2 linked regions of the Paraglaciecola psychrophila 170 genome follow. The protein of the gene in region 2 interacts with the protein of the main gene of each other region in a pairwise test. Links are inferred from orthologs where the notes say so. Each region holds a gene or a part of one and is shown on either strand. Other genes may lie near its edges. The genes, in order: C427_RS23185 and rpsB.

Region 1 (17,807 bases), 1.3 Mb from region 2 along the record:
CACTTCGACCTGCACCATATCTAAGTCACTGGTTTTAATGACTCGTTGTTGCCAGTACCACTTGCGGCGAGCCATTTCTTGCTCGCCTTTTTGATTGTTTTTGACCGGCCAAGTGGTATCTATATGTAGTTGAGTGAGACGATTGTTGGCAACCCAAGTAGCAATGGTAATATCTTCAATTTGTCCAACACCTACTAAGTGGTCACTAGCCGCCTTCATAATAGCAGTGCCTGTTAGCGCAAAAATGAACAGGGCGACTAGTACTTCAAGAAGCGTCATCCCAGGGCTGTATCTACGACTTTTTGAATACTGATGTTGAAGGTTAAGGGGCATCTAGAGGCCCTTCAGTTGTCAAAGGCGTACTATCTTGACCATTAACACGATAGTAAGTAGGCAACTCATTACTAAACTCTGGTTCGTAGGCGAGGGTGATGGAAAAAGGGGTGATTTCGCCGCTAGAAAAAATAAAGATTTGTGGTGGGTCGAGTTTCTTTTCTCCTTCATTACCTATTTCTACTCCATCATTAGATACTGACAGTTCCTCATCAAATAAGCCGCTACTAAACAGACTATTTTCGGTTTCCCAAGGTAAGCCTGTTAAAAACAATTCCAAGCTGAATAAATCGGGTAATTGGTGCTCAGCAAAGGTGTTATCAAGTTCAAGTTTCTGCCATTCCTGCTCTTCATCTTGATACATAAAATAATAGCTGTTTTTAGCGTTTTCGACTCTTAAACCTAATTGCCGCTGGTTTAGCACCGCGAAATCCGACGCCATGTTGAACACAACTTGCAAACGTTGGGTTTGTTTCTTAAGTAAGTCTGGACCATTTTCACCTGAATAACTGAGCACCACAGCCCCCGTTGCCAATCCCATGATAAGCAACACCAGCATCACCTCTAGTAAGGTAAAACCAGCATGTTTAGCAAAGGGTGAACGGCGCATAGTCATATTAGTGGGTGTTCAGTTTACTTAGTTTAAGTAGTCGTTTAGATTCCAATTACCAATGTCATCTTCGGTACCTGGTTCGCCATCTGGACCATTAGAAAATATATCAATCTGGCCTAGTTCACCGGGGCTAAGTAATTGGTAAGGGTTGTTCCAAGGATCATTAGGCAGACGCGTGATGTAGCCGTTTGCTCTGTAGTTGCGAGGAATGGGGTCGACAGTAGGTTCGCTGACTAAGGCTTCTAAGCCTTGTTCGGATGTAGGAAATACATTATTGCTCAATTTGTATTGGGTTAACGCATTTTCTAGACTTTGAATGTCAATAGCCGCTGTTTTTATTTGCGCTTCTTCTTGGTTGCCCAAAATTTGCGGTGCAATCATACCTGCCATGATGCCGATAATGAGTAATACCACCATGACTTCAATCAGGGTAAAGCCTTTGTTTTTGTGTTTATTTTTGTGCTTGTTTTTGTTTAAAAAGTTACGTTGTTTCATTAGATATTCACCATAGAGTTTAATGCCATAATAGGTTGTAAGATTGCCAGCACAATAAACAGTACTACTGTTGCCATCGTCACGATTAAAATAGGTTCGAATATTTTGAGTGATACACCCACCAAAGATTCAAATTGCCTGTCTTGATTATCTGCTGCACGTCCTAACATTTGTTGTAATTCACCACTGCGTTCACCTGATGCGATCATATGCATCATCATAGGTGGAAACATTTTGGTTTGTTCTAGTGAGGCTCGCAAGCTCGAACCTTCTTTTACAAAACCTGCAGCAGTGTTGACCGCATCTCTTATCTGTAAGTTCTCCAGTACTTCACTAGCAATACGCATACTTTCTAGTAGTGGCACTGCGCTGGAAGTCAAAATGCTTAAGGTACGAGCAAATCGTGCGGTATTTAAGCCTTTAGATAATTTACCAATAAAAGGTAAGCCCAGAATAAGTTTGTGATAACGTTTTTTCATGACAGGCTTCTGCAATACGCGATTCACAATGACTATAAGCACCACCAACACAATGGCTAGTGCTAATCCATAAGCCTGCAAAAACTCACTGACATCAATCAATATCTGAGTGATAGTCGGTAAGTCCTGACCCATATTCTGAAACTGCCCCACAATTTTGGGTACTACCACGGTCAATAATAATATTACTATGGCAAAAGCAAAAAACATCATGATGCTTGGGTAAACCATAGCTTGAGTAATTTGGCTCTTAGTTTGCTGGCGCTTTTCGGTATAATCAGCCAAACGGTTAAGTACCGTGTCAAGGTGTCCTGATTTTTCACCAGCGGCTACCATAGCTCGAAATAAATCATCAAATACGTGGGGGAATTCCGCCATAGCGTCAGCTAAAGTATGACCTTCTACTACCTTGCTACGTACCGCCATCATCATGTTTTTTTGACGTGGTTTTTCACATTGCTCAGCAACAGCCAACAATGATTCTTCGATAGGTAAGGAAGCTTCAACCAAGGTGGATAGTTGACGGGTGAGTAGCGATAAATCGGAAGCCGAAATAGTATTTTTAAATAAAATAAAGCCAGCTTGCGACTTGCGTTCTTTTTCGGCCACTTGGTCAACTTGCATGGGTATTAAGCCTTTTTCTCGCAATTGCTGACGTATTTGCCTTGGGTTATCGCCCTCTAGAACACCATTTTTATTTTTGCCACCTTTGTCCATGGCTTGATATGAATAAGCAGCCATTTAATCTTCCTTTGTCACTCGCAACACTTCTTCAAGCGAGGTAATGCCTAACAATACCTTGTCACAGCCATCGTCTCGAATACTCGGCGTGTTTTGGCGAATATATTTTTCAATTGCTTGCTCACCGTGGCCAGTATGAATAAGTTCTCGTATACCTTCATCGACGACTAATAATTCGTGAATACCTGTTCTGCCTCTGTAGCCCGTTTGATTACAAGCTGCGCATCCTTTAGGTATATGAACGGCATGGCTAGAGGCAGCAGCTGTTTTTATACCTAAAATTATGCATTCTTGCTCACTGGGGATATGTGAAATTTTACAGTCTGAGCATAAAGTACGCACTAGGCGTTGCGACAATACTGCCAATAAGCTAGAGGATAATAAGAAAGGTTCGATACCCATATCTTCTAAACGCGTGATGGCACCTGCTGCAGTATTGGTGTGTAAAGTCGACATCACTAAGTGACCGGTCAAACTGGCTTGCACACTGATTTGTGCTGTTTCTAAATCGCGAATTTCACCTACCATGACGACATCAGGATCTTGTCGCAATATCGCTCTTAGACCACGGGCAAAGGTCATATCGACCTTTGGGTTAACTTGCGTTTGACCAATGCCTTGCAAATCAAATTCTATAGGGTCTTCAACCGTTAAAATATTCCGATCTTTGGAATTAATTTCACTTAAGCCAGCATACAAGGTAGTCGATTTACCTGAGCCTGTCGGACCTGTGACCAAGATAATGCCGTGAGGTTTACGTACCAATTTAGAAAAGACACCACGATTGGTTTTTGTCATGCCTAAGTCTTGCAAGTTTAGGCGTACGTTGTTTTTATCGAGTAAACGTAATACCACGCGCTCACCGTGACTCGACGGCATAGTGGAGACTCGCACGTCAACCGCACGACCCGCAATACGTAAAGTAATACGGCCATCTTGTGGAACCCGTTTTTCGGCTATGTCCATTTTTGACATTACTTTGATGCGAGATACTAACATTGAAGCCATTTTACGATTGGGACGTAAAATTTCTCGTAATACCCCATCGACTCTAAAGCGCACTAAAAGCTGGGTTTCGAAGGTTTCGATATGAATATCTGATGCGCCTTCCTTGATCGCTTCACCCAGCATGGCGTTAATGAGTTTGATAATGGGTGCGTCATCTTCGCTTTCTAACAAATCTTCGGTGTTGGGTAAATCTTCCGCCAGACTAAACAAATCACTTTCATTGCCTATGTCTTCCATTAATTGTTTAGCTGCTGATGAGTCTCGTTGGAAGGCTCTGGTTAAGATGGTCTCAAACTTATCAAGCTCGACTTCCTTAAGGCGAAATTCTGCGCCTAAAAATCGTCTGACTTCTGCAAATATCTGAAATTCGGTATCTTGGGTATGATACAGAATGGCGGGATTTTCGCCTGTATCAAGTAATACTTGATGACGCTTAGCGAAGCTAAAAGCCAATTGTTTGTGCTCGGGCTCGTCAACAGGCATATCCAGATCGGTGCCTGACTCTAGCAATGCCTGTTCTTCTGCATCCACAGCGCTTAGGTGGGCGGCTGGCATGACTAGTCGTTATCCTTTTCTTTGTCTTTGTTCAAAATATAATCGGAAAATGACGGTGGTAAGCTTAGTTTGTCATCCCAATCTGGCAAAGATGGGCCGTCAGTATTGGGCATCAATGGAATGCCGTCGGCCTGGCGTTTTAATTGTTGGGCCCGAATATATTGATATTTTTTGTGGCTTATCTCGTTCATTGTCACACCATCACGAATTATGGTAGGACGAATAAATACCATTAAATTACGCTTACGGACACTGGTTGATGTTGACTTAAACAAGTGACCTAAAATTGGAATATCCCCTAATAATGGAACTTTAGAAACACTCTCTTGTACGTCTTCATCTATCAACCCCCCCAACACAATAGTGCCACCATCATCTACGATGACAGAGGTTTTAATTTCGCGCTTATTAATAATAACGTCAACTGATGTAGCGCCACTGATGCTAGAGACTTCTTGCTCAATTAACAATTGTACGGCATCGCCTTCGTTAATTTGTGGCGTCACTTTTAGCTTGATCCCCACTTCTTGGCGATCGACAGACTGAAAGGGATTCGAATTACCCGAGCCCGTGGTTGAGCCAGTAATAATTGGCACTTCTTGGCCCACTATAAAAAATGCTTCTTCATTATCCATAGTGGTTAGATGTGGAGTGGCAAGAATATTTGAATTGGTGTCTGTGCTCACGGCTTGTAATACTGCACCCCATCCGCCAGAGACGCCGCCAAGAAGGAATCCGTTCACGCCTCCAAGTAAGGAGGCTAAAGAGGTTAAATCCCCAAGTTGGGTTTTTTCTGTGGGTACAACCACTGCATCACCGTTAGAAGTCGTGGTTATGGAATCTACAATGACTTTGTCTTGTGCTTGATCAACCGCGACAGCAAGGGATCCAATGCCCACGACACCATTGTTAAATTGTGTGCCGCCACCTTTTTCATTGGCCCATTGCACCCCTAACGTGGTGCCATCACCTTCAAACACTTCAACAATAATCGCTTCTACTTGCACTTGTGCACGGCGCACATCTAACTGACGTATCACTTCTTCGAGCGAGCGCATCATATCTGGCTCAGCGGTTATCACTAGTGCGTTTGAATCTTGGTGAGAGTCAATACTAACTTCACGACTAGAGGTTTGGCGGCCCTTAATTGCGCCTTTTTCTTCAGCTTGGATGCTGGCACTGACACCTTGTAATACTTTGACTAAATCTTCAGATTTTGCGTAATTGAGGAAAATAACACGGGTATTACCACTGGTTTCTAATTCAGAGTCCATTCGCTGCACTAAATTAATCAAACGTTTACGGGCTTTAACGTCACCACTGACAATAATACTATTGGTTCTATCATCGGCTACCACTCTTGGGTCGGATTTGCCCCCTGTGTTGGACTTACCTTGAGACTTATTGACGCTATCGATAATACGCACTAACTCGGTGGCAGAAGCATATTTTAGTTTAATAATCTCGACTTCTTCGTCACCTGCCTTGTCTACCCGTTCAATTATTTCAACTAGGCGATTAACGACAGCAGCACGGCCGGTGAGCATCATTACGTTGGATGCATCGTGACTAACCACGTTACCACCGCCAGCTGTATCGTTAAGTTGGCGCAACAGTGGTGCGAGTTCTCGCACTGGCACATTATATACTGGCATTACTCGGGTGATCATTTCATCACCATCAAAAGGGCTGCCTTCCACTACCGGTATATTCGAGGACTTAGCATCTTTGGAGCGTATAACCTTGATGACACCACTGGACATTGTGACAGCTGAATAACCGTAAACTTGCAGTACGTTTAAGAAAAACTGGAAATACTGCTCTTCATTGAGCAAATCATAACTACGTACGGTAATTTTACCCCGCACATTAGGATCAACAATGATGGTCTTCTTGAGATTTTTACCCACAATATTAATAAATTCGCTGATTTCAGTGTTTTTAAAATTTGGGGAATAATCCGCTGCGGCCACTAGGCTCGAAATAGCAAAAAACGCACTGCCAATAACAAGGAGTAATCCTTTTAATACATGAGGGCGATTGCGTGACATACACTTCATATTTCTGGTTCCTCTTCCCCTTGGGGCAGATCTAGGTAAATAATAATAATTTCATCTTCGCGTTGCACAGACATTTGCAAAGATTGTAGTTCTTTGAGCATATTCATCGCTTCTAAGGCTTGCTGAATATCGGTTAAATCTAAGCCATTTATATCGGTAATCACATCGCCCGATTTTAGTCCTGCAGCTTTAAACAAAGCAGGCTTCTTACCGGGGCTCACACGGTAGCCCATTAATTCGCCATTAGGACGGTGTGGCGATACGGCAATGTAGTCAACAAAGCTAGCGGGTTGATCTTGTAATTCTCTGCTAGCTTGAATTGCGTCGTCAGATAATATAAGGCGCTCTGGACCTTGGTCACTGAGTTGTGGGCGAGGAAATGAAGCTTGCTGAGGTGAGCTAATCGATGAGCTTGCATTGTTGTTGTAATCCACACCATCTAGCATTAATGTTTCACTGGTGAGGCCATTTTTTATAATGACTCTGTCGGCATACACTTCCTTTAGTGAAGCATTGGTACCTTCAATTTTTTCACCAATACCATAAGTTTGTTGTTGATTGCGATTTTCGATTATTGCTGCGCCTTGATCTTTAGCAGAACTGGCGACTACACCGGTTAAAGTCAAATTGAGTCGAGTGACGGGGGCATCTGTCACTTCCTTTTCTGCTAATGGTTCGGCATTATAATCACCAAATAAATTAAGTCGCTTGATATCAGTCAAATCTAGTCTGTCATTAGCGTTTTTTTGGGAAACAGGTTGACCCCTAGAGACGTTTTCGAAGCTGCCACTATCAGCAGGTTGTGGCAACAAACGCCAGGTGAGTTCTGCCGCATAAGAAAGAAGAAAAATTGCCAACAGCAGCACCGCCAACAAATTAATTTTTTGTTGGTTTTTGACTAGTTGGAGCCATAATTGATTAGCGGTATGATTAACGACGGTCATTGTCTCTCAGTGGGAAGGTTAAAGCTTATCATATTAATTATAACCAGTAGGAACATGTGCGACAACTTTAATCCACCTTAGTTACAAAAGAACTACAAATTAAATTATAAATGAAAAGGCTTGTGCCGATGCAACAAAATTCTGATAAAAACCAAGGTGTTCGCTTAGACAAGTGGCTTTGGGCTGCTCGTTTTTATAAAACCCGTTCCGTAGCCAGAGATGCGGTGCAATCTGGTAAGGTGCAATACAACGAACAACGTAGTAAACCTGGAAAAATAGTAGAGTTGGGGGCGAGCATAAAAATACCTCAAGGCTTCGACTTAAAAGAAGTGTTGGTATTAAAATTACAAGAACAGCGCCTAGGTGCACCTCTTGCACAATTGATGTACCAGGAAACCCCAGCCAGCGAAACGCTACGCGCAAGTAATGCAGAAGCACGAAGACTAAGTGCTTTTCATAGCCCCAAACCTGATGGCCGCCCTGATAAAAAGCAACGTCGTCAAATTATTCAATTCAAACAACAGTAATACTCAAGGTAACAAGGTAAACAACATGGCTTTTGATCAACTTCATCGATATTTATTCAACCAAGGCAACGTCAGAGGAGAGATGGTGCGTTTAGAAAAAAGTTTTCAGGCTATTTTAGACTCTTATCCCTACCCACCTGTTATCCAACAGCTATTAGGCGAGCTGATGGCTGCTGCCAGTTTATTGACTGCGACATTGAAATTTGAAGGCGATATCGCCATTCAAATTCAAGGAGAAGGTCCTCTTAGTTATGCCGTTATTAATGGTACGCATAATCAGCAATTAAGAGGTGTTGCTCGGTGGGACGAAGCACTACAAGTCTTGCCTAAAAACTTCAGTGAATTAGTCCCCAAAGGCGTGCTGGTCATCACTATTACTCCTCAGCATGGTGAACGTTATCAAGGCATGGTTTCTCTAGATAAACCCACTTTGGCAGAATGTATTGAAGCATATTTTGAACAGTCCGAACAACTCGCCACTAAAGTAATATTACGCACTCAGTTAACAGATAATCATGCAAAAGCTTGTGGTATGTTTTTACAAATTTTACCTACCAGCAGCCAAGCAACAGATAAAGCTGACACGGCTTTTGAACACCTCAGTGCTTTAACCGATACCATTAAAAATGAAGAGTTATTCGAGTTGCCTGCTGAAGACATCTTGCATCGTTTATACCATCAAGAGGATCTTGAGTTATACCCTGCTAATGACGTGATCTTTAAGTGTAACTGCAGTAAAGAACGCAGCGCAACTGCGCTTTCTGGAGTCAGCAAAGAGGAGTTATTAGACATTATTGCTGCAGACGGCGACATAAAAATGAATTGTCAATATTGCCATACCGAATACAGTTTTGATGCGATTGATGTAGAGAGTATTCATGCGGGTACTTTTAAACTAACTGTTGGGCAGGGGTAGTCGTACCTTTACATTCAGTGATAGCGTATCATTTTGATGTAGACATAAAATGAATAAGGAATGTTGAGTGTTTATTGAAAAAATCAGGTATGAAATAACATTAAAGGCCTCTTTTTTAACTTTTTTCATCGTTTCATTAGCTACAATCATCAGGCCTCTGATGATTGAGCAAGATGTTTTATTTACTTACATTGGAGTATTCAATTCACTTGCTATGGGCTGCGTATTTCTTTATTTAAAGTATACTAAACCTAAATCATGGTATCCGATGTTATTTACTTGTGTGGGTTTACTGGTTCTCACACCCATAACTGTAGTATCTGGCGGTGTAAATAGTCAATTTACTTATCTAATTCCTACTATTCCCATTTTTATTGCTCTGGTCAGTAACGCAAAATATACCTGGATAACGGCCTTAATAGTTATCGTCCTAGTAATTGGCCTGTATTTCAGTATTGGTATTTCCCCAGATTTCACAAACGAAATTGTCCCTCAGAGTAAAACTGCATCAAGAGCTTTATGGCTTTGCTTATCCGTGTCGTTAAGTACGATGTTAGGCGTACAATTTAACCGCGTTTATGGTGCGTTGGGTGATAAAATTAGTGAACAAGCCGAGACTGATTTATTAACTGGTCTAAAAAATCGCCGCTCTGTAATGAGCTTTTTGCAAACAGCGATTGATCAAGCTAAAAGTAAAAACGGCCAATTATCTGTGATGATGATTGACCTCGACCACTTTAAAGTAATCAATGACACTTACGGTCACTTAGCAGGAGATCTTTGTTTAAAGCAGGTTGCGCAATTGATACAACATAGTGTGCGCGATGCAAGTGACCTAGCTGGGCGCTTTGGTGGAGAAGAATTTATTGTAGTCATCAAAGATATCGATGCACAAAGAGCAACGGATATTGCCAATATAATCCGTCTGAGTATTGAGCAAAAAACGGTCAGTTTAAACGATAGGAAAGAAGTGAAAGTCACTGCCACTATAGGAATTTGTTCGCTTAATAGTGAGCAACTCACTTCAATTGAACATTGTGTAGATTTAGCAGATCAAGCCTTGTATCTAGGTAAGAAGAATGGAAGAAACCGAGTTGAAGTGGCTTAAGGAGTCTAAATTAGATTTCTACAAGTGCTGTCAGATGCAAGGAATTTTAACTTTTTGTCTATCATTTTCTTTCACCCAGAACCTTAAATTAGGGCGCAGTGCACCCTATTTCTTCCAACATGCTTGCCATTATCTTTGTAGTTACTCAATCGAGACAAACACGTTCACCGCATTTTGCGACTTTGAAACCTTTCTGTAGAACTAAATTATATTGTTTACTTGAAGAATACCTGATCTGGTTACTGTGATTAATATGAAAATACCTGACTTTATTTTGTTCAGGCTGAGGTGAGTTTTCGACGCGGGCCATTGAAGCTCAGACTCAAGGATGGGGGATCTTGTTTTCATAAACTTTTTTCGCGAATGCCATGTTCGACACAACTAAGTAGGCAATTGTTATTGCAGTTAGTTTAAGTAGCTTGCTCATATAAAAGTTCTTTAATAAATGAATAGCCTTAAGTCTGGTTAACCCATTAACTGATAACCAATAAACACGGTTGCAATTAAGCCCCCTTCGGCATGATTTTGCAACGTTACTGTTCCAGAGTGCATTTCGACTATACGTTTAATAATAGCTAAACCTAACCCTGAGCCCAAGCTTCCACGGGCTTTATCACCCTGAGTGAAAGGTTCAAACAGGCTTTGTATTTGTTCTTCTGGAATACCGGGGCCGAAGTCGCGTATAGCAAAACACAACTGTCGGTGTTTTTTATTATGCTTTGAAGTAATTTCGATATTGTCGCTGCCATAGCGAAAGGCGTTCTCGATTAAGTTGTCTAACACTCTCTTTAACGCCACTCGTCTAATTAATGTTGTTGGTAGTGGCTCAAGATGTAAGGTAATTCTATGGTTTTCTTCTATATTCCTGACTTGAGTTGCGTCTTTGATCAGATCATTTAAATTACTTACTTGCATACATTCTTGTTGGTCTTGGCGGACATAATCGATAAATTGATCAATGATTTCGTTCATATCTTCAATGTCGTGGACTATGCCTTCTTTCACCCAGTCTTGCGATTCAGGTAACATTTCTGAAGCTAGTCTGATGCGCGTCAGAGGAGTGCGTAGATCGTGAGATATACCGGCGGTGAGTAACGCTCTGTCATCTTCGAGTTGTTTAATGCCTTTGGACATTTGATTAAAGGCATGGGTTACTGCAATTAATTCACTGGAGCCTTCTTCTTTTAAAGGTTTAGGGACTTGCCCTCGGCCTACCAACAAGGCCGCATTCTGAAGGGCTTTTAAAGGCCGATTCAAGCGCCGCACAAAAATTAAACTGCCGCCGACACTTAAGATGCCAATCATCAATAAATAAACAAGGTGCGGGGAACCGTCGCCCTCTCCCAATCCCACCATGGGAATGGTGATCCATATATCAGGGTTTTGTGGTGGATTAATCCAATACAAATAAGGCTCGCCGTGAGTGATTCTGACTTGTGCTGGGCCACCTAAACTGTCTGACATCTGTCTTGACCAATACTGGTAGGGGGTTGCTTGCTCTAAACCATTTTTAATGGCTTCTGACTGGTTGTATACCTGCATGCCAGCGGTGTGATAAAAACGCGGGTCCGGTTCAGGGTTTTGGCTATTGATATCTTCAACAAAGACCAGTTTAATTTGTGTGGCCAGCAAATTATTAATTTGCTGCACATTTGGACTAACAAAATAGAAGGTCACAGACACCAAAGACACTATTTGGTTAATAAACAGTAAGATACTAATCAACAAAACGGTTTGGCCAAAGGCACTTTTAGGAAGAAATCTCACTTAGAAATGAGTACGGGTGTAAGTACGGGTGTAAGTACGGCTGTAAGTACGGGTGTTAAGCACGGAGTTAATCTCGAGTGAAAATTCGGATAAATACACGGCGTTTAAGCACAACTGTTAAGCCGCTCTTTCACCATCTGGCACAAAAACATAACCTAAACCCCAAACGGTTTGGATATAACGAGGGTTGGCAGGGTCCTCTTCAAGCATGCGACGCAAACGGGATACTTGTACATCAATACTGCGTTCTAAGGCACTGTAGTCTCGGCCTCGCGCTAGGTTCATCAGTTTGTCTCGCGATAGAGGCTCTCTAGGATGAGTCACTAAAGATTTAAGCACTGCAAATTCACCACTGGTGAGAGTCATCGGCTGACCTTCTGCACTCATTTCTCTGGTACCAAGATTAAGTGAGTACTTACCAAATTCAATTATTTGTTCTGCAAGGGAAGGTGCGCCCGGTGCTTCGGTTATTTTGCGGCGAAGTACTGCTTTGATTCTGGCAAGCAATTCTCTGGGATTAAAAGGTTTGGGTAGATAATCGTCAGCACCCATCTCTAGGCCAATAATACGGTCAACTTCATCACCTTTAGCGGTTAGCATTATGATGGGGATCCCGTTTTCTTTTTGGCGCAAACGGCGACAAATAGACAAGCCATCTTCGCCGGGTAACATCAAATCAAGTACCATAAGATGAAAGTTTTCTCGCTCTAATAATCTATCCATTTGTTCAGAGTTGGCCGCAGCTCTGACTTGAAAACCTTGTTCAACTAAGTAGCGTTCCAACAGGCTGCGTAGACGCATATCGTCATCGACTACTAAAATTTTTGTTGTTTCCTGTCCCATAACTTAGTCCAAATGTATTCCATGATTGGATATACTATAAGTGAAAGTCTAATAATTCAAAAGGTTGCCATGATTGGCAATGCATTTGGATTGTTACAAAGTTTGTCATATGCAGTCAGATTTGAGCAGTAATATGAAAGTGAACTGATCTTAAAAGAACTTTTTACCTGTTAAAGCTATATACATAGCGAAAACACCGACCAATGAATAAATCACTTCAAAGGCACTGATATCTCCCGAGGTTTGATCAATGAACATCGATATAATCATCGCAGCTAAAATTAATGATGGGATAGCAATAATACCAATCAAAACGCGGGTTTTAAGGGAAAGTTTAGGTTCATTATTCATAGGTTTAGTCCGGCTTACTTCTCACTTACCCAGTCCATTTGAAAACCTGCACGGCGCTTTTTATCCAGCAATTCTTCTAAAAGAGGCATTAATATTAGTTCCATGGCTAAGCCCATCTTACCGCCGGGTACCACTATGGTATTGATACGCGACATAAATGCGCCATCTATCATTTTGAGTAAATAGGGGTAATCAACACTTTTCATTTCACGGCGAAAACGCACCACCACAAAACTTTCGTCTTGGCTGGGTATTTCACGAGCACTGAATGGGTTAGACGTATCAACCGTGGGTACTCGCTGAAAATTTACGTGGGTACGTGAAAATTGGGGCGTGATGTATTTAAAATAATCGTCGAGGCTTCGTACTATGCTGCTCATTACCGCTTCGCGAGAATGGCCTCTGTCTGTGGTGTCACGAACAATTTTTTGGATCCACTCCAAATTAACTATGGGTACCATGCCAACAAGCAAGTCAACGTGTTTGGCTACGTCTACTTCCTCGTCAGCAACGCCACCATGCAATCCTTCGTAAAACAGTACATCGGTGCTCTCAGGTAGGTCTTGCCATGGGGTGAAGGTACCGGGCATTTGATTAAAGGGAACGGCTTCGTCAAAAGTATGCAGATACTGACGATGTTTACCCATACCCGTTTCAGCATATTCAGTAAACAAAGATTCAAGCATTTCAAAATCATTGGCTTTGGGACCAAAATAACTAATGTGCCTACCTTGCTCTTGCGCTTTGCGGATCTCAACTTCCATTTCAGGGCGGGTGAATCTATGAAAACTATCTCCTGCCACTACAGCCGCATTGACTGACAAATTACGAAAGATATGGCGTATGGCATTGGTCGTCATAGTTGTGCCTGCACCGGAAGAACCAGTGATAGCGATTATGGGGTGTTTAACTGACATTCAACGCACTTTGCTGCTTAATGGATGTCATTTATAAGCAAGCTTGCTACTCGGGTCAAGAACTAGTTAACCAAAAGAATTATTGCTTTATTGTGTTAAAATCGTCTTATGGCAGTGTGGGCATACATTTGCAGCCTTTTTAGCATTGCGATCATCCATCATACTAAACATCATCTGAGCCTCACCTCGCTCAATATCTAAACTATGCCGCAGTTGTTCCAGTTCGGCTAACCGTCGCTGGGTAATTTTACCATCGGCTAAAGTTTGCTTGATTTAAGCTTAAAATTTTCTCGTTTTTGATGGGCTGTCTCAGAAAAACTTGATGCCAAAATGTCTGCTGGCAATGCTGCCACCAAAAAATTGCCCCAAGGTGTAATAGGTATAAAGTCACCATAACCCAAAGTGGTAAGCAAAGTTATGACTCCCCACATGACTGCTGGGATACTGCAAAATTTATCTGGTTGTATGTCTTTTTCAATCAAATAGATGCAGCTAAGATCATTATGATAAACAAAATGTTAAATGCGGCCAGTAGTATTTTATATTCTTGTCTAAACGCTTGCAATAACATCTGCATGGCCCTGGAATATCGACCCAATTTAAAGATACACAGTAATCTAAGAACCCTTAAAATACGTAAATAAAGAGTGAAAAAAAGTAGACCGATATAAAAGGGTAATATAACAATCTAGTCGTTCATTGTCATAGGGCTAGAAAAATATTGCAGGCGTTTTTTAGTATGGCTAATAGACTGGGTGTCGAGTTCGATACATGTCGAAGCCCTTAGGCCATATTCAAAGGTAAAAATGACAACTGAAAAAATATTGAACTACTCAAAATGTTGATCGTACTTTGCATCAAGCTCTGGGACTGTTGCTAATATTACAGCAATCACATTCAATAAAATGAGCAGTGAAGTAATATAAAGTGTCGCGGTGTAGTAAGGTTCAGTCTAAGTGCCACCCTCGTGGTATTCATTTTTAATCGTTTAGTAAAACTCGCCTGTGTTTCACACAAAAGCGCCATTCATTAGTCATAATTAGCACTATCTAGCACTATCACGAAATAAAACTAACTAAGCTTGGGTCATATCCTGATCTATTAATGAATAAAATATATAATCGTTTTCATTAGCGTATCAATACTTATTAAATAACGTGGCAAACACGACTAACCAATAGGATAAAACTAAATGAATGTTAAACGAGGGATACTTCTCGTCATTATTGCGATGTTGATCACCGCCTTTCTTATGTTTGATATAGGGCAGTATCTGACTCTCGATAGTTTGAAAGTGCACCAACAAGATTTGGCTGAGTACATCAACTCAAATTGGTTGCAGGCGTTCATCGTTTACTTTGTTATTTATGTGACGGCTACTGCTCTTAGTTTGCCCGGTGCCATTATTTTAACCTTAGGTGCGGGGGCTTTATTTGGTTTAGGTTTCGGACTACTGTTGGCTTCATTTGCTTCGACTATTGGCGCAACACTAGCATTTTTGGTGTCACGATTTCTTCTCAGAGATTGGGTCAAAGCAACTTTTTCAGAACGCATTAAAGCAATAGATAAAGGGGTTGAAAAAGATGGGCCTTTCTATTTATTAAGTTTGCGATTGGTGCCCATTTTCCCATTTTTTGTTATTAACTTAGTCATGGGTGTGACCAGTATCAAAACGGCCACTTATTATATTGTCAGCCAAGTGGGAATGCTCATAGGAACTGCGGTTTATGTTAATGCGGGTACACAACTAGCTGAAATAGAAGCTGTGTCTGACATTGCTTCCAAAGAATTAATTTTATCTTTCGTGTTACTTGGCCTTTTCCCCATTATTACAAAATTAATTTTGAATTTTGTTAAACAGAAACGGGTGTACAAAGGTTGGCAGAAACCTAAGACATTTGACCGCAACCTAGTTGTGATTGGTGCAGGCTCTGCAGGATTAGTTACTGCTTATATTGCCGCAGCGGTTAAATCTTCAGTGACATTAGTAGAAAAGCATAAGATGGGTGGTGACTGTTTAAATACAGGTTGTGTGCCTTCAAAAAGTTTATTACATGCCAGTAAATTAGCTCATACACACAAAGTTTCTGCAAATGCAGGTGTAAATTACCAAGCACCAGAAGTAGATTTTAAAGCGGTGATGAATCAAGTACATAACGTGATTAAAACTATAGAGCCTCACGATTCTATTGAACGTTATGAGTCGCTAGGCGTTAAGGTAGTGACTGGCAGCGCAACGATAGTGTCGCCTTGGCAAGTTGATATTCAAACCGCGGACGGCCTGCAATCGCTTACGACTAAAAATATTGTTATTGCTACAGGTGCCAGTGCCTTTGTTCCACCTATTCCGGGTCTACAGGATATAGATTATCTAACAGCAGATAATTTATGGGATTTGCAAGAGCAACCGAAGCGCTTGGTCGTGTTAGGTGGTGGGCCTATTGGTAGTGAATTATCGCAAGCATTTGGTCGTTTAGGCACACAAGTGACACAGGTAGAAATGTTGCCGCAATTGCTCGCTAAAGAAGACCCAGATGCAGCGCAGTATTTGTATGATCAATTGATCGATGATGGTGTTGATGTGCGTTTAAATACCACCGCTACCGCGATTGAAAAAACGGATGAAGGCAAGTTTATTGTTTTAGAAAAAGACGGTAAGCAAGAGAAATTGCCATTCGATGAGATATTGATAGCCGTGGGGCGAATGGCTAATCTAAAAGGTTTTGGCCTAGAAAAATTGGGTATTGAAACTAATCGAGTTGTTGTGACAAATGAGATGCTACAAACTAAATACCCGAACATATTAGCGGCTGGTGATGTAGCGGGCCCATACCAGTTTACTCATACCGCGGCTCATCAAGCCTGGTATGCTGCGGTAAATGCTTTATTTAGACCCTTTAAAACGTTTAAGGTAGATTACCGTGTTATTCCATGGGCCACTTTTACCGACCCTGAAATTGCTACTGTGGGTTTAAACGAGCAAGCTGCAAAAGAACAAAACACTGTATATGAAGTCACTCGTTATGATTTAGGCGGATTAGACCGAGCATTAACCGATGACCATGCTCGTGGATTTGTAAAAGTCCTGACACCTCCTGGTAAAGATAAAATATTAGGTGCAACCATAGTAGGGGCGCATGCAGGCGAGCTGATTGCAGAGTTTGTGTTAGCGATGAAGTACAATCTCGGTATGAATAAGATTCTGGGTACCATCCATATCTATCCCACTATGGCCGAAGCAAGTAAATACGCTGCAGGAAACTGGAAAAAAGCCAACGCACCCGAAAAGTTACTAGCATTTGTGGAGCGTTTTCATACTTGGCGTCGATCATAAATGGCTAACAAGCATGTTAATGGAAAAACCCTTTGGTGCTTATTCGGTGTGGTTTTGATGATGAGTTCAGCTATCGTGCGGGCTTTTGATCATCAGCATCCACTGTTTACTGAACTGTTGAGTGATGTGGTGCAGTTATCGCCTAATAAAAAGCAAACTCGGGTGGACTATGCGCAGCTTTTTAAACAGCCTGATAGGTTAAACGAATATTTGGCAACGTTATCAGCAGTCAAACAAAGTGAATACAAATTATGGTCTGACGACGAGCAACTCAGCTTTTTGATCAATGCCTATAATGGCTTTACTTTACAGCTGATTAATCGGGACTATGCTAAATTTCAAAACGGTAAAGCAGAGTCGATTAAAGACTTAGGCAGCTTTTTTTCTAGCCCATGGAAACAAGCATTTTTTATCCTGCTCGATGAGAAGCGCAGTTTAGATAATATTGAACATGAGATGATACGTGTGTGGTTTAAGCGCCCACGTATCCATGCCGCTTTGGTGTGTGCCGCAGTAAGTTGTCCGCCACTGAGAAATCAAGCCTTTGTCGCTGACAAATTGGAGCAACAGCTTGATGATCAAATGCGTCAGTTTTTGTCTGATGATCAACGTAACACTATCAATTTAATCGATAATCGAGTGCAGCTCTCTTCTATTTTCAAATGGTATGTTGAAGATTTTGAGAAGGGTCAACAGGGATTTAATAGTCTTAAAGACCTTATTAAGGTGTACCAGACTGATATAGCTAAGGATCCCCAGCAACTGACTTGGTTGCAAAAGCAGGACTTTAATATTCGTTATCTAGACTATGATTGG
Region 2 (13,535 bases):
GCTTTCACCGCAGCTAAAGTAGGCAACAAACCGGCTGCACCCACAATAGCAGCCATCACGATATCTACCTCGGGAGCACTAGCAACTTGCTCAAGCGCGTTATGACCACTTAACACTTCGCAAGTTAATGGATGGTCTGAAAATATCTTTTTTGCACGTTTAAATTGCTTAGGATCGGCAATCACTACATATTTAGGTGAACATAATAAGGCTTGCTGCAACAACAATTCTATATTGCTATTAGCGGTTAACGCATAAACGCTAAACAACTCAGGATGCCTATTTAGCACATCAATAGTACTTCTACCTATTGATCCCGTTGCGCCCAAAACACTAATATTTTGCATTAGGCCATCCACACTACATAACAAAATGCAAAAACAGGGAACGCCGCAGTCAGGCTGTCAATTCTGTCCATAACACCGCCATGACCAGGGAGTAAGGTTCCACTATCTTTTATGCCAGCACAGCGTTTAAACATGCTCTCATTTAAATCACCTAAAGCAGAAACGCCAACAGTTAACGCACCAACTAGTACGTGTAACCACACGCGAGATGAATCAACTTGATAATGCAACGCGGCGAAAGCGATAATAGCCGAAGATGCAAACACCCCCCCCATTAGACCTTCAATTGTTTTACCTGGAGAAACCTTAGGTCGCAGTTTATGTTTGCCGAATTTAACGCCAACAAAAAACGCGCCAATATCTGCAGCCCAAACAATTCCCAAGACATAAAAAATAAGGGAAGCACCGTAAAAGGGATCCACGTCGAACAAACTGGTGCGCAGCGTAACAACGGCGACCCAAGTTGGGATCAAAGTTAAAAACCAAAAATACCGCGGAGTATTTTGCTGGTGTACCACACAGAACTGTAACGAGGATAGGCAATTATCATCGCAAGTGACACGATCCACCAGATGGCGGCTATTAATAAAATGCAAGTATATAGACTATTTAACTGTCCTTGATACCAAATCAAATCTGTCGGTAACATAATTGACAATATTAGGCATATTGAAACGACTAGTACCGCATAGGCACTCTTGGTAAAGGTGCGGGTCATACCCGACATACTTGACCATTCCAAAGCACCCAAGCCCATCACTATCGCGATCATAATTTGAAAGCTGAATAAAGGTAGATATAAAATGGCAAACAATGCCAAAGGAGCAAGAATAAGCGCAGTGATAATTCTTTGTTTTAGCACAAACGCCTCTCAAATTTGTTATTTTTATTATCAGTAATCATTAACTTACCTGCTCTGATGTTTTTCCAAAACGTCTTTGCCGGTCAGTAAAAGCATCCACTGCGGCTTGGAAAACAGCTTCATTAAAATCTGGCCAAAAGTCTTCTGAAAAATACAATTCGGCATATGCAATTTGCCACAACAAGAAATTGCTAATTCTTTGCTCACCACCGGTGCGGATCAATAGATCAACTGCCGGTAAGTCTGCTGCACAGGTATGACGTGTAAATGTCTCTTCGTCTATATCTGCTACATCAATCTGACCAGCTTGCACTTGTGTAATTAACTCTTTAGTAGCATTGACTATGTCCCAGCGACCGCCGTAGTTAGCAGCAATATTCAAAACTAAACTGTTATTTTTTTCAGTCAGCGTTTCCGCGTCTCTAATTTGATTCACCAGCTTACTATCAAACCGGCTCGTATCACCAATAATTTTGAGCCTGACATTATTTTTATGCAGTTTTTTCACTTCACTGCCAAGTACCATCTTAAAGAGTTCCATTAGCACCCCAACCTCTTCAGTTGGTCGGTTCCAATTCTCACTGCTAAAAGCAAAGAGAGTAAGAACCTGCACACCATTTTTTAGTGCATAGGATACTGAGGCTCTAACTGCCTTAACCCCTGCTCTATGGCCAAAGGTGCGGATTTTACCTTTCTTTTTAGCCCAGCGCCCATTGCCATCCATGATGATAGCAACATGTTGGGGCACTATTTTTTCGATTATTTGTTCAGATGAATTCATTTATCAATTACAACTCAATCACACTTCCATCAAGTCTTTTTCTTTTGCCACTAAAATCTCATCAATTTCTTTTACAAAAGCATCCGTTAATTTTTGCACATCGTCTTCACCACGGCGGCTATCATCTTCACTGATTTCTTTTTCTTTCAATAATTCTTTTATGTCGCTATTGGCATCACGTCGAATATTACGAATAGCCACCTTACCTTGCTCAGCTTCGTTGCGCACGACACGAATTAAATCTTTACGACGTTCTTCAGTCAAAGCAGGCATTGGAATACGCATTACAGAACCGGCACTCATAGGATTTAGCCCTAAATCCGACTGCATAATGGCTTTTTCAACTGCTTTTGCTGAACTCTTATCAAACACAGTTAATGCTAACGTCCGCGAATCTTCTGCAATGATATTGGCCAGCTGTTTAAGTGGCGTGTCTGTTCCGTAATAAGGCACCATAATGTTATCTAGTAAGCTAGGATGTGCTCGGCCGGTTCGAATTTTTGAAAGTTGCCCCTTCAAAACATTAATACTTTTTTCCATGCGCTGACGCGCATCATCATTAATTTCGTCAATCACGATAGTTTTCCTATTTCTACTTTATTTATTTATTGCTTCAGTATGACAGATCAACGTACCTACATCTTCGCCCATCACAACCGCTCTCATACAGCCAGGTGTATTCATGTTAAAGACACGAATGGGCACATTATGATCACGAGCGAGAGTAAAGGCAGCCAAATCCATTACTTTTAATTCTTTGTCTAACACTTCATCGTAAGATAATACTTTGTATAATTTAGCTTCTGGGTTTGTAGCTGGGTCGTCGTCGTAGACACCATCTACTTTAGTGCCTTTTAACACCGCATCAGCCTCGATTTCAATGCCGCGTAAGCAAGCAGCAGAGTCAGTGGTAAAAAACGGATTCCCAGTACCGGCAGAAAAGATCACAACGCGACCGGATTTGAGTAAACTGATTGCCTCTGCCCAGTTATAATTGTCACACACACCATTTAATGGGATGGCTGACATGAGACGGGCGTTAACAAAAGCACGGTGCAGTGCATCACGCATTGCAAGACCGTTCATAACGGTAGCCAACATCCCCATATGGTCGCCGACTACACGGTTCATGCCAGCTTTAGCCAAACCTTCGCCCCGAAAAAGGTTACCACCACCTATAACCAAACCCACTTCAACCCCAAGCTCAACTATTTCTTTAATTTCTTGAGCCATACGTTCTAACACTTTAGGGTCGATGCCAAAACCTTCATCTCCCATAAGTGCTTCACCACTGAGTTTTAACAATATTCTTCGATAAGCGGACTTAGGTGCGATACTCATAGACTGATATTCCTTAAGGTGATGAACGGCGTTGATGTTAAAGGGCCTGTAAGCCTATTCTACATATACCTGTGTCGTTTCAAAATAATAGATTTAAAACAACACAGGTATATATAAAAAAGCACCTCAGATTGAGGTGCCAGTATTATACCCAAACAACTTTAAAATGCATGTTTCAGCGTGAATTAAAATCGATATTAGTATTTATGTCTGTGACATTATTATTTTTTAACGGCTGCCATTTGCGCAGCAACTTCAGCAGCAAAGTCTTCTTCTTTTTTCTCGATACCTTCACCTACTTCAAAACGCACGAAGTTAATTACGTCAGCGCCTTTTGATTTAAGTAAATCAGCCACAAGAATAGAAGGATCTTTTACGAAAGGTTGACCAGTCAAACTGATTTCACCAGTAAACTTTTTCATACGACCAGCAACCATTTTTTCTGCAATTTCAGGTGGTTTTCCAGATTGAAGAGCGATATCCAGCTGAATTTCTTTTTCTTTGGCTACCACTTCAGCAGACACATCTTCAGGCCTAACAAATTGCGGGCTAGAAGCGGCAACATGCATGGCGATGTCTTTCGCTAATTCTTCATCTCCACCTTGTAAAATCGCGATAACACCAATACGTGCGCTGTGAACATAAGCGCCAAGGTTATCGCCTTCAACCGTTACAACACGACGAGGGCTGATATTTTCACCAATTTTAGCGACTAAATTGTCACGTAAATCACTGATTTTAACACCATCGACTTCGGTGTTGTTCAATGTGTCAATGTCGTTGATTTTATTTGCAAATGCAGTTTCAATCAATTTTTGACCGAACTTAACGAAACCATCATCACGAGCAACGAAATCAGTTTCACTGTTAACTTCCATCATAGTTGCTACGCCTTTAGCAACTTTAGTCAAGATCACGCCTTCAGCGGCAATACGCCCCGCTTTTTTAGCGGCTTTCGCTTGACCATTTTTACGCATATTTTCAATTGCTAGCTCAATATCACCATCAGTTTCAACTAAGGCTTTTTTACAATCAAGCATGCCGGCGGCTGTACGCTCACGCAATTCTTTTACTAGGGCTGCAGTCACTGCCATTTTCGTTTCCTCACCTAAATAATTTGTATGATTCATTCAAACTAATCAATTAAACAAATCATATGAAATTAAACATTTAAAAACAGGGGCAAAGGCCCCCGTTTGATTTATTCGTGTTAGGTATCGAGTTTATCGATATCTACAGTGTCGCTAAACGTTGGAGTAATTACTCAGCCGCTTCTACGAACTCACCTTTTTCAGCTTGCGCTTCTAGGTTTTGATCACGACCATTAATAACAGCGTCAGCTGCAGCATTCAAATAAAGTTGAACGGCACGGATAGCATCGTCATTACCAGGTACGATGTAATCAACACCATCTGGGTTTGAATTAGTATCAACGATTGAAACAACTGGGATACCCAAGTTGCCTGCTTCAGTAATAGCAATGTGTTCGTGGTCTGCATCAACAACGAATAACACGTCTGGTAAACCACCCATGTTTTTGATTCCACCAAGGCTAGTTTCAAGCTTGGTCATTTCGCGCGTAAGCATTAACACTTCTTTTTTGGTCAATTTTTCAAACGTTCCGTCTTGACTTTGTTGCTCAAGTTCTTTTAAACGTTTGATTGACTGACGAACTGTTTTCCAGTTAGTTAACATACCGCCTAACCAGCGTTTGTTAACATAAAATTGGTCACATTTGTCTGCTGCGTCTTTCACGGCATCACTTGCTGCACGTTTAGTTCCAACAAAAAGAATTTTACCTTTCTTGGAAGCTATGCCGCCAACAAAGTTAAGTGCTTCGTTGAACATAGGAACAGTTTTTTCAAGATTAATGATATGAACTTTATTACGTGAGCCGAAAATGAAAGGTTTCATTTTTGGGTTCCAGTAACGAGTTTGGTGTCCAAAGTGTACGCCTGCCTGAAGCATGTCGCGCATAGATACATTTGCCATTATAAAGATTCCTCAATATGGGGTTAGGCCTCCATACATCCCAGTTCTCGATCCACTTAGATTAGCTCTTAGTAGACACCCCGAAAAATGTGTCGATGTATGTGTGATATTTACGCTAATAATATTAGCTGCTTCGCGATAATTACGTGGGGTTCTCACCCTCATTAATTTCAGCGGTGCGCTTTATAGCATGGGGATGGACTGCTTACAAGTAAAGTCTCAACAAAGTCTTTTAAAATCAATCAAAAATCTTTAACCTAAGCATAAGATTTTACTAAATAAAAACTTGGATCTGCGGTGAATCAAAATAAACGAAAAACATTTTCGCAACTGATATCAATTGCGACTTGTGGCAAGTTAGCTGATTTATTGATCTCGGCTAAAACCACTCTACCTTGGCTCTTGGCTAGTTTAGGTGCACCTACTTGGATTGTATCGATGTTAGTACCGATAAGGGAGTCTGGATCTTTAATTCCGCAATGGCCACTCAAAAAAAAGACCAGTCATATCCACAATAGATTAGTTATTTGGAGATGGGGGATCGTCATTCAGGCTTGTTCTATTTCCTTTATGCTCGTTTCAGCAATCTTTACTGAAGCTTTGATAGCAGGTTTATTAATTCTTGTTTCTTTGTTGTTTCTTAGTCTAGGTCGTTCTCTCAGCTCTTTGAGTATGAAAGATATACAAGGATTGAACATTGAAAAGGGCCAACGAGGCAAACTAGTAGGCATTGCTTCATCATTGTCTGGCCTTTTATCACTCGTTACTGCCGGACTCCTCCTTTTTTCTCCACAAGATATGAACATCTTGGCAATTCAGTTATTAATTACCTTTTCCGCTGCTCTGTTCATTATTAGTCTACTGTTATCAATTGGTTTAACAGCTAATTTAACCGATGACGAAACGGATTTAAACTCAGGCAAGAGTCTTTGGAAAACAATCCATCAACAAGCTGATTTAAGGCAATTGATCATTAGTCGTTGTTTATTGCTTCACGCAGCGCTCATTGCACCTTTCTTTGTTAATGCATCTGCCACCAGTAACGACTTTTTTCAATTACCCTACTTCATAATAGCCAGCGCTCTGGCTGACTTCATCAGCTCGTATTTATGGGGAAAAATGGCAGATAAAAGTGCAATAAGAACGCTGTTTTTCGCTACGTTGGTATGTGTGTCCGCCTCGATAACATTTTACTTTGTTACATCATTTAATAATTGGCTAATTGATGTTTTGCTATTTTTTGTGCTCAATCTTGGATATGCAGGGATCCGCACTGGGCGCAAAACTTATATGTTAGATATTGCCCAAGGAAGCCAGCGTACGCTTTATGTATCTGCAGCAAATACGATGGTGGGTTATATTCTTTTGCTGTTAGGTGGATTGTATGCACTCCTCTATCATGCGATGGGTGAACACATAATCCTTGTAATGACGATCTTTATGGTGGTTGGATTACTGCATACTTTTAAGATGAAAGCAGAAAAATAACCACAAGGGACAATCTGTTATGGTGTCATTCGAAAATGTTATGTAAATCGAACTCTTGCATTTTAGAGGGCGCTGTAGCCAATGAGAATTGATTAACGTTAATCGATAAAAACGCATTAGATATTTCGACTGATGTTTTGCTGGGTATTGCTAATAACTACCTTGGTGTAAGAGATGACGAGATTTGAAATCGCCGACCCCTACCAATATAGGCACCCAGTTAGTTGACTATTTTTAATATTAAGCAGTGCTGATTATCGTTATTGCTTCATTTTCTTTTGTAATCATCTGCCAACTCAACTTTTTATTGGCTATCTAGTACATTATCGGTGTGTTTGAAATTACTTTTCTTCTACATACAATTCATTCTTCTTTACACAAATTGTGAAGAACATGCTCTCACACTGTTTTCATGGAATGCTGAAGAGCTCATATCAACTTCTTCAAATTTTTCAATTAGCTAAGATTTCACATGATGTTCAGCAATGCCGTGCCTTGGATCTTCGATCGTATTGTCAGATTCCATCAACTGAGCATGTAAATGCCCCTATTCGGCAACCGAATGAAAACTAAGTTATTATTTTAATTCTTTAAAATAATAACTTAGTTTTTCCTTATCGCCTGACATTTCAACTAAAGTTCTCATTAGCAAGCGCTTTTTTTCGTGGGATTTTAGAATAGCGTTGAAAATTTCAATAATAAATAGTCCTGTTAGATTAATGTTACCTAGTACCTAAGCCAGCTTCAAGCCAACCTATTAAACCATTGTTTTAATTAACCATTTATAGGATATACAATTTGTCTTTTTGAGGGAACAACACACAAACCTAAACAAAACACACGGCAAGAGTAGAAATTTCGCACCTATAACGCATCTACAAAAGGTGTAAATTTAGTAAGCATATTTATTCAGCTATGGCGGGATACACTACGAAAAGATACAATAGAGTTATCAAATGAATTGTATTTAGTAGGAATAAAGCATTGTCCGCCACAATTAAAACTACAGCTGAAATCGAAAAAATGCGCGTTGCTGGTCGCCTCGCCGCAGATGTATTACAAATGATCGGTGAATATGTCAAAAAAGGTGTAACCACCAATGAGTTGGATAAGATTTGTCATGACTACATTGTCGATGTACAAAAGTGTATTCCTGCTCCTCTTCATTATGGTAACCCGCCTTTTCCAAAATCTATTTGTACTTCGGTCAACCACGTTATATGTCATGGTATCCCTGCAGATAAGCAACTTAAAGAGGGTGATTCTGTCAATATTGATGTAACGGTGATTAAAGACGGTTATCACGGCGACACATCAAAAATGTTTGTGGTCGGCAAACCTTCCATAATGACTGAAAGACTAATCCGGGTGACACAAGAGTCACTTTATAAAGGTATTAAAATGGTCAAACCAGGCATACGTTTAGGGGACATTGGACATGCTATTCAGGAATATGCTGAAAGTCACAACTATTCAATTGTGCGTGAATATTGTGGTCACGGCATAGGTGCTAACTTTCATGAAGAGCCTCAAGTAGTGCACTACGGAAAACCTAACACCGGAGAAATACTTGAAGAAGGCATGTGTTTTACTATTGAACCAATGATCAACGCGGGTAAACGGTATTCAAAAGTATTGCCCGATAAATGGACTGTAGTCACCAAAGACAGAAGCCTAAGCGCGCAGTGGGAACATACTTTATTAGTTACTGCAAACGGCGTCGAAATACTGACTTTACGAGATGACGAAGAGATCGATCGTATTATCAACCACTAGTCCAGAATTGGGCTAGCTAAAACCAATCAAACTTTATAATAAATAATTATTGCTTGCCGTAAATAGTTATTTGTTATTACCCTTGATTCACGTAATTTGTGCCATTCATTTAAAGGTATTCACATTGTCTCTACAAAGCTTACTTAGCCAAATAAAACTGATTAACAGTATAGATAATATTGCTGCCTACAAAACCATAGTCGCAAATAGCTATGAATGGCTAGATAGTGAATTGGGAACAGGAGAAGTAACCGGATTGGTGTTAGGGAGAGCCACATTAGTCGATGCATTATTAAGGCATATTTGGCAGTTGATGGATTTGCATAAAGAGCCACATTTAGCATTAATTGCTGTAGGTGGATATGGACGAGGCCAACTTCAACCTCATTCAGATATCGATTTATTACTTCTGAGTAAGAAATTACTGTCTAAACAACAACAAGAACGTATTAGTCGGTTCATAACACTTTTATGGGATATTGGCTTAGATGTCGGTCAATCGGTTCGCACCATTAAAGAAACATTTTTATTGGCTAAGCAAGACGTCACTATCGCCACAAATCTAGTCGAAGCGAGATTATTAAGTGGCTGTCAGGCTACATTTGAAGGTTTACAAGATAAACTAAGTTCACGTGGTTATTGGAGTAGTAAAGATTTTTTCTTGGCAAAATATCAAGAACAAAAACAACGTCATCGAAAATTCAAAGACACCTCATATAACTTAGAGCCTAACGTAAAAGAAAGCCCAGGCTGTTTAAGAGATATACAATCTATAGGTTGGGTCGCAAAGAAGCATTTTAACGCTACTGACGGCAAAGACCTAGTTGCGCATGGTTATTTCAATCAGCAAGAGTTTGATGAATTAATAGAATGTCGTGAAAACCTTTGGCGAATTCGGTTCGCTTTACACATAGTGGCTGGTCGCAGCGAAAATCGTTTATTGTTTGACTACCAGACAGATGTTGCCATGCGACTAGGCTATGGCGATGAAGGTAAAGCCTCAGTAGAAAGGATGATGAAGTCCTTTTTCAGAACAGTTAGGCGCATCAGTGAATTAAATAAAATGTTAATGCAGCGTTTTAGTCAAGACGTACTCAATTTAAATGTTAAACAACAAACCAATATTAATACAGATTTTGAACTACTCGACGGGTATATTGCTCCTACCAAAGAAAACGTATTTGGCTCTCCTGAAGCCATTTTACAATTTCTTTTACTGATTGCAGATACTCCTCAAGTAGAAGACTTACACTCGAGTTGCTTACGTCAATTACGCTTGGCCAGACGAAAGTTTCGCAAACAATATTATGTAGAACGAATCGCATGTCGTGAGTTGTTATTACAACTAGCCCAACACCCTAACTTCTTCGCATTAGGTTGGGATATTATGCATAAACATGGAATTTTACAGGCCTATATCCCAGAATGGGATCACATTGTGGGCATGATGCAATTTGATTTATTCCATGCCTACACAGTCGACGAACATACGCATCGTCTTGTAAAAAATATTTATCATTATTCGCAACCTGACAATAAAGAATTCCCCCGTTGTGGAAACATAGTAAAAAACTTGGATAAACCAGAGGTATTATACATTGCAGCTATTTACCACGATATCGGCAAGGGCCGAAATGGTGATCACTCTAAACTCGGTGCAATAGACGTAAAAGAATTTTGTCGTCATCATGGTATCAATGCCATAGATACCGAACTGATTAGATGGTTAGTAGAAAGCCACCTGTTAATGTCTGTTGTCGCACAAAGACGAGATATTTATGATCCAACGGTTATCAACGAGTTTGCACAAGCGGTGCGTACACACAACAATTTAAATCACTTGTATGTTTTAACTCTCGCAGATATACGGGCAACCAATGACAACCTCTGGAACGATTGGAAAGCAACACTTTTAAGAGAGTTGTACTTGCTTACACAGAAAGCTCTAGACAATGGTTTAGAGTGCAAAGTGGCCTTACAAGACAGAATTAGCGAACACCAATCCAAAGCAATGGCTTCCATGCTTGACAACGGTATGAACGAGACCCAAATACTACAGTTTTGGAAACGTCTTAGCGGTGATTATTTTGCTCGTTTCAAGCCTACGCAAATTGCATGGCATGCCAATCTCATTTTAGCCGCACACCCGATGACAGACGAATTTTTGCTGGTCGGCACCAGTGCGAATACATCTAAAGCCGGAGCTGAGCTTATTGTCTATGGAAAAGACAGGTCTATGATGTTTGCACAAATAGCCTCTGTTCTAGACAGCCGAAACTGTTCCATACATGATGCACAAATTATGCGTACCCAAGATGGCTTTATGTTTGATAGCTTTATTATTTTTGAACATAACGGCGATAGGATCACCTCTGAATCACGCTTAGATAGTCTACGAGATGCCGTAGAAACCCAGTTAAACAAACCCGGCGAAAAGCACATCAACAGACGTAAAATGTCTCGACAAATGAAGCAGTTAGATGTGAAAACTAAAATTAGATTTTACCCTAGCCAGACCAATGTCACGTTGGTTGAGCTTGAAGCCTTAGATGCACCCGGGTTGCTCGCTAATATCAGTGAACAATTTATTGCGCTTAATTTCAAATTACACCAAGCCAAAATATCCACTATTGGGGAACGTGCAGAAGATTTGTTTATTGTGAGCAACGAATTTGACCAGCCACTGACTCAAGCTGAACAAGTTCAGCTTAAGAAACGATTATGTGAAGCTTTAGATTAACTGTACCGATACTTAACGCCTCTGGCATGCACACTTGCTAAGGGGCATTAAACACTGTCATCCAATTACCGTTTTAATTGCGTCGAATTGTCATAAAAGATCTTTACCCTTTAGATATTTAACTACATATCTAAAGGTATTAGTATGTTTAACGTTTCTGACGTCCTTGAAAAACACTATCCACGAGTAGCCAATAAACCCATTCTTTCTAAAACCCTTGGCTATGTGCTTAAACATTTGCTACACGAAAGAGAGATGCAAGAGTTTGCTGTAGATTATCCTCATTATCAGGGGCTAGATTTTGTTGAGCAGGTACTTGAATATTTCAACATTAGCTATTCAACGCGTGATGTTGAGAAAGAGCGGATACCCAATAAAGGTAGATTAGTGATTATTGCTAATCATCCAATAGGATCGCTAGATGCATTAGCCTTAATCAAATTAATCAGTGAAGTCAGACAGGATATTAAGGTCGTTGCGAACCAGATGTTAATGGCACTTACGCCACTGCACCCGTTATTATTGCCAGTCAATAATATGCAAGGTAGTACTGCCAAAGATAATATTCTTAATATTCAAAAACACCTTCAACATGAAGCAGTAGTGATTGTTTTTCCTGCTGGTGAAGTGTCCCGTTTACGACCACAAGGTATCAGAGACGTACACTGGCAAAGCGGTTTTTTACGGATTGCCAAACAAGCTAAATCCCCAGTTTTACCGGTATTTATTGATGCTAAAAACTCGCGATTGTTTTATGGACTATCTATGTTGTATAAACCTTTAGCCAGCATGATGTTAGTTAAAGAAATGTTCAAACATAAACGTCAACATTTACCCATGCGAATCGGTGAACTGATCCCATTTGAATCGTACAACAATAATAAGATAGACCGTCTTCAACATGTAGCATTATTTAAAAAGCACCTTTACAAAATTGGTCACGGAAAGAATGGCGTATTTAAAACCCAAAAAGCCATTGCTCCAGCTGAAAATCGTGCAGAACTTTATTATGCATTAAAAAATGAATGTGAACATTTGGGTGAAACCACTGACGGCAAAGTAATGTACCTCTACGAGCATAAAACCAGCAGTCCCATTTTACGAGAAATTGGCCGGTTGCGTGAAATAGCCTTTAGAGCAGTGGGAGAAGGAACTAATAAGCGCCGTGATATCGACTCATACGATGCACATTACTATCACCTTATCCTATGGGACAAAGACGATTTAGAAATTGCTGGTGCATATCGTTTTGGGGATGCCAAAAACATTATTAAGAAACATACAATTAAAGGATTATATTCAGCCAGCCTATTTGATTATGGCCCTGAAATGACTCTATATTTTGAACAAGGACTAGAGCTAGGCAGAAGCTTTGTGCAGCCTAAATATTGGGGTAAACGCAGCCTAGACTATTTATGGTTTGGTTTAGGTGCATTTTTGAAGCGCCATCCTAACTTCCGGTATCTATTTGGGGCAGTTAGCCTAAGCGACCACTACCCAAAAGCAGCTAAAGATTTGTTAGTACAGTTTTATACATTATATTTCGGCTGTTTTAACAAAATTGCTCAATCAAAAATGCCTTATTTGTTGCCAATTAATTACCAACATAACTTCACTGGTGAAAACTATAAAGCCGATTTCATTCAACTTAAACACCAACTTTCCAATATGGGCATGGTTGTTCCGACACTATACAAGCAATACACCGAGACTTATCAAGAAGGCGGTGTGCACTTTTTAGACTTTAATATAGACCCAGATTTCAACCATTGTATAGATGGTCTAGTATTGGCTGATCTGGATACCTTAAAGCCGAAAAAAAGAGCACGCTATATGTCAAAATAGTAATTATTTAGGCGAAAACATTGATGTGCCTATTAAGCCTTCTTTGCCTTTTTCGCCTCAATATCTACTACATCCGCCTTTTCTTCAGTCAATAAGACATCGGCTGTAATGCCTTTCAACAACTTGGAAAGAGAATCTTTATTTTTAGACAACATAATAGATAACTCTTCCAATACAGACTGCTCAATCTTAATGCCTTTGCCTTCAATGTACTCACTAAGATTATCTGCAACATCGAGCATTTTATCGTATTGGTCGGCTTCTTTTTTATCTGCGGTCACAAACTTCTCCACCCCTTTGTGTTCAACTACATAACGTGTGATTACGGCCATAATTTGCTCTCTCTTATTTAACTTTAGAGTA

Evidence for each region.
Region 1: the proteins of rpsB (region 2) and C427_RS23185 interact in binary tests that used the Escherichia coli proteins (3 or more experiments, as listed by UniProt). The link is inferred for Paraglaciecola psychrophila 170 from one-to-one orthologs.

What each region holds. Positions count from the first base shown.
Region 1 is NC_020514.1:5,262,307-5,280,113, forward strand. What follows is about bases 6,064-9,055. They hold C427_RS23185 (RNA-binding S4 domain-containing protein), read left to right. Parts: upstream 6,064-7,356; coding sequence 7,357-7,755; downstream 7,756-9,055. Other genes in these bases: gspD (type II secretion system secretin GspD), read right to left, coding at 6,064-6,284; gspC (type II secretion system protein GspC), read right to left, coding at 6,281-7,228; hslO (Hsp33 family molecular chaperone HslO), read left to right, coding at 7,781-8,671; C427_RS23195 (GGDEF domain-containing protein), read left to right, coding at 8,832-9,055. In the rest of the region: type II secretion system minor pseudopilin GspI, read right to left, coding at 1-333; type II secretion system minor pseudopilin GspH, read right to left, coding at 323-949; type II secretion system major pseudopilin GspG, read right to left, coding at 971-1,441; type II secretion system inner membrane protein GspF, read right to left, coding at 1,441-2,661; type II secretion system ATPase GspE, read right to left, coding at 2,662-4,224; more of gspD, read right to left, coding at 4,227-6,063; more of C427_RS23195, read left to right, coding at 9,056-9,779; two-component system sensor histidine kinase EnvZ, read right to left, coding at 10,245-11,546; osmolarity response regulator transcription factor OmpR, read right to left, coding at 11,664-12,389; C427_RS23210 (hypothetical protein), read right to left, coding at 12,540-12,740; C427_RS23215 (phosphoribulokinase), read right to left, coding at 12,755-13,657; C427_RS23220 (ion channel), read right to left, coding at 13,915-14,139; C427_RS23225 (FAD-dependent oxidoreductase), read left to right, coding at 14,850-16,991; C427_RS23230 (DUF547 domain-containing protein), read left to right, coding at 16,992-17,807. UniProt on the Escherichia coli protein: Involved in the recycling of free 50S ribosomal subunits that still carry a nascent chain. Binds RNA more specifically than DNA. Binds with very high affinity to the free 50S ribosomal subunit. Does not bind it when it is part of the 70S ribosome.
Region 2 is NC_020514.1:3,948,383-3,961,917, forward strand. What follows is about bases 3,458-6,243. They hold rpsB (30S ribosomal protein S2), read right to left. Parts: upstream 5,324-6,243; coding sequence 4,592-5,323; downstream 3,458-4,591. Other genes in these bases: tsf (translation elongation factor Ts), read right to left, coding at 3,553-4,425; C427_RS17345 (hypothetical protein), read left to right, coding at 5,621-6,243. In the rest of the region: ispC (1-deoxy-D-xylulose-5-phosphate reductoisomerase), read right to left, coding at 1-347; uppS (polyprenyl diphosphate synthase), read right to left, coding at 1,250-1,990; frr (ribosome recycling factor), read right to left, coding at 2,009-2,566; pyrH (UMP kinase), read right to left, coding at 2,588-3,331; more of C427_RS17345, read left to right, coding at 6,244-6,811; map (type I methionyl aminopeptidase), read left to right, coding at 7,796-8,587; glnD ([protein-PII] uridylyltransferase), read left to right, coding at 8,712-11,327; C427_RS17360 (GNAT family N-acyltransferase), read left to right, coding at 11,472-13,172; C427_RS17365 (YebG family protein), read right to left, coding at 13,205-13,504. UniProt on the Escherichia coli protein: Required for ribosomal protein bS1 (rpsA) to bind to the 30S subunit.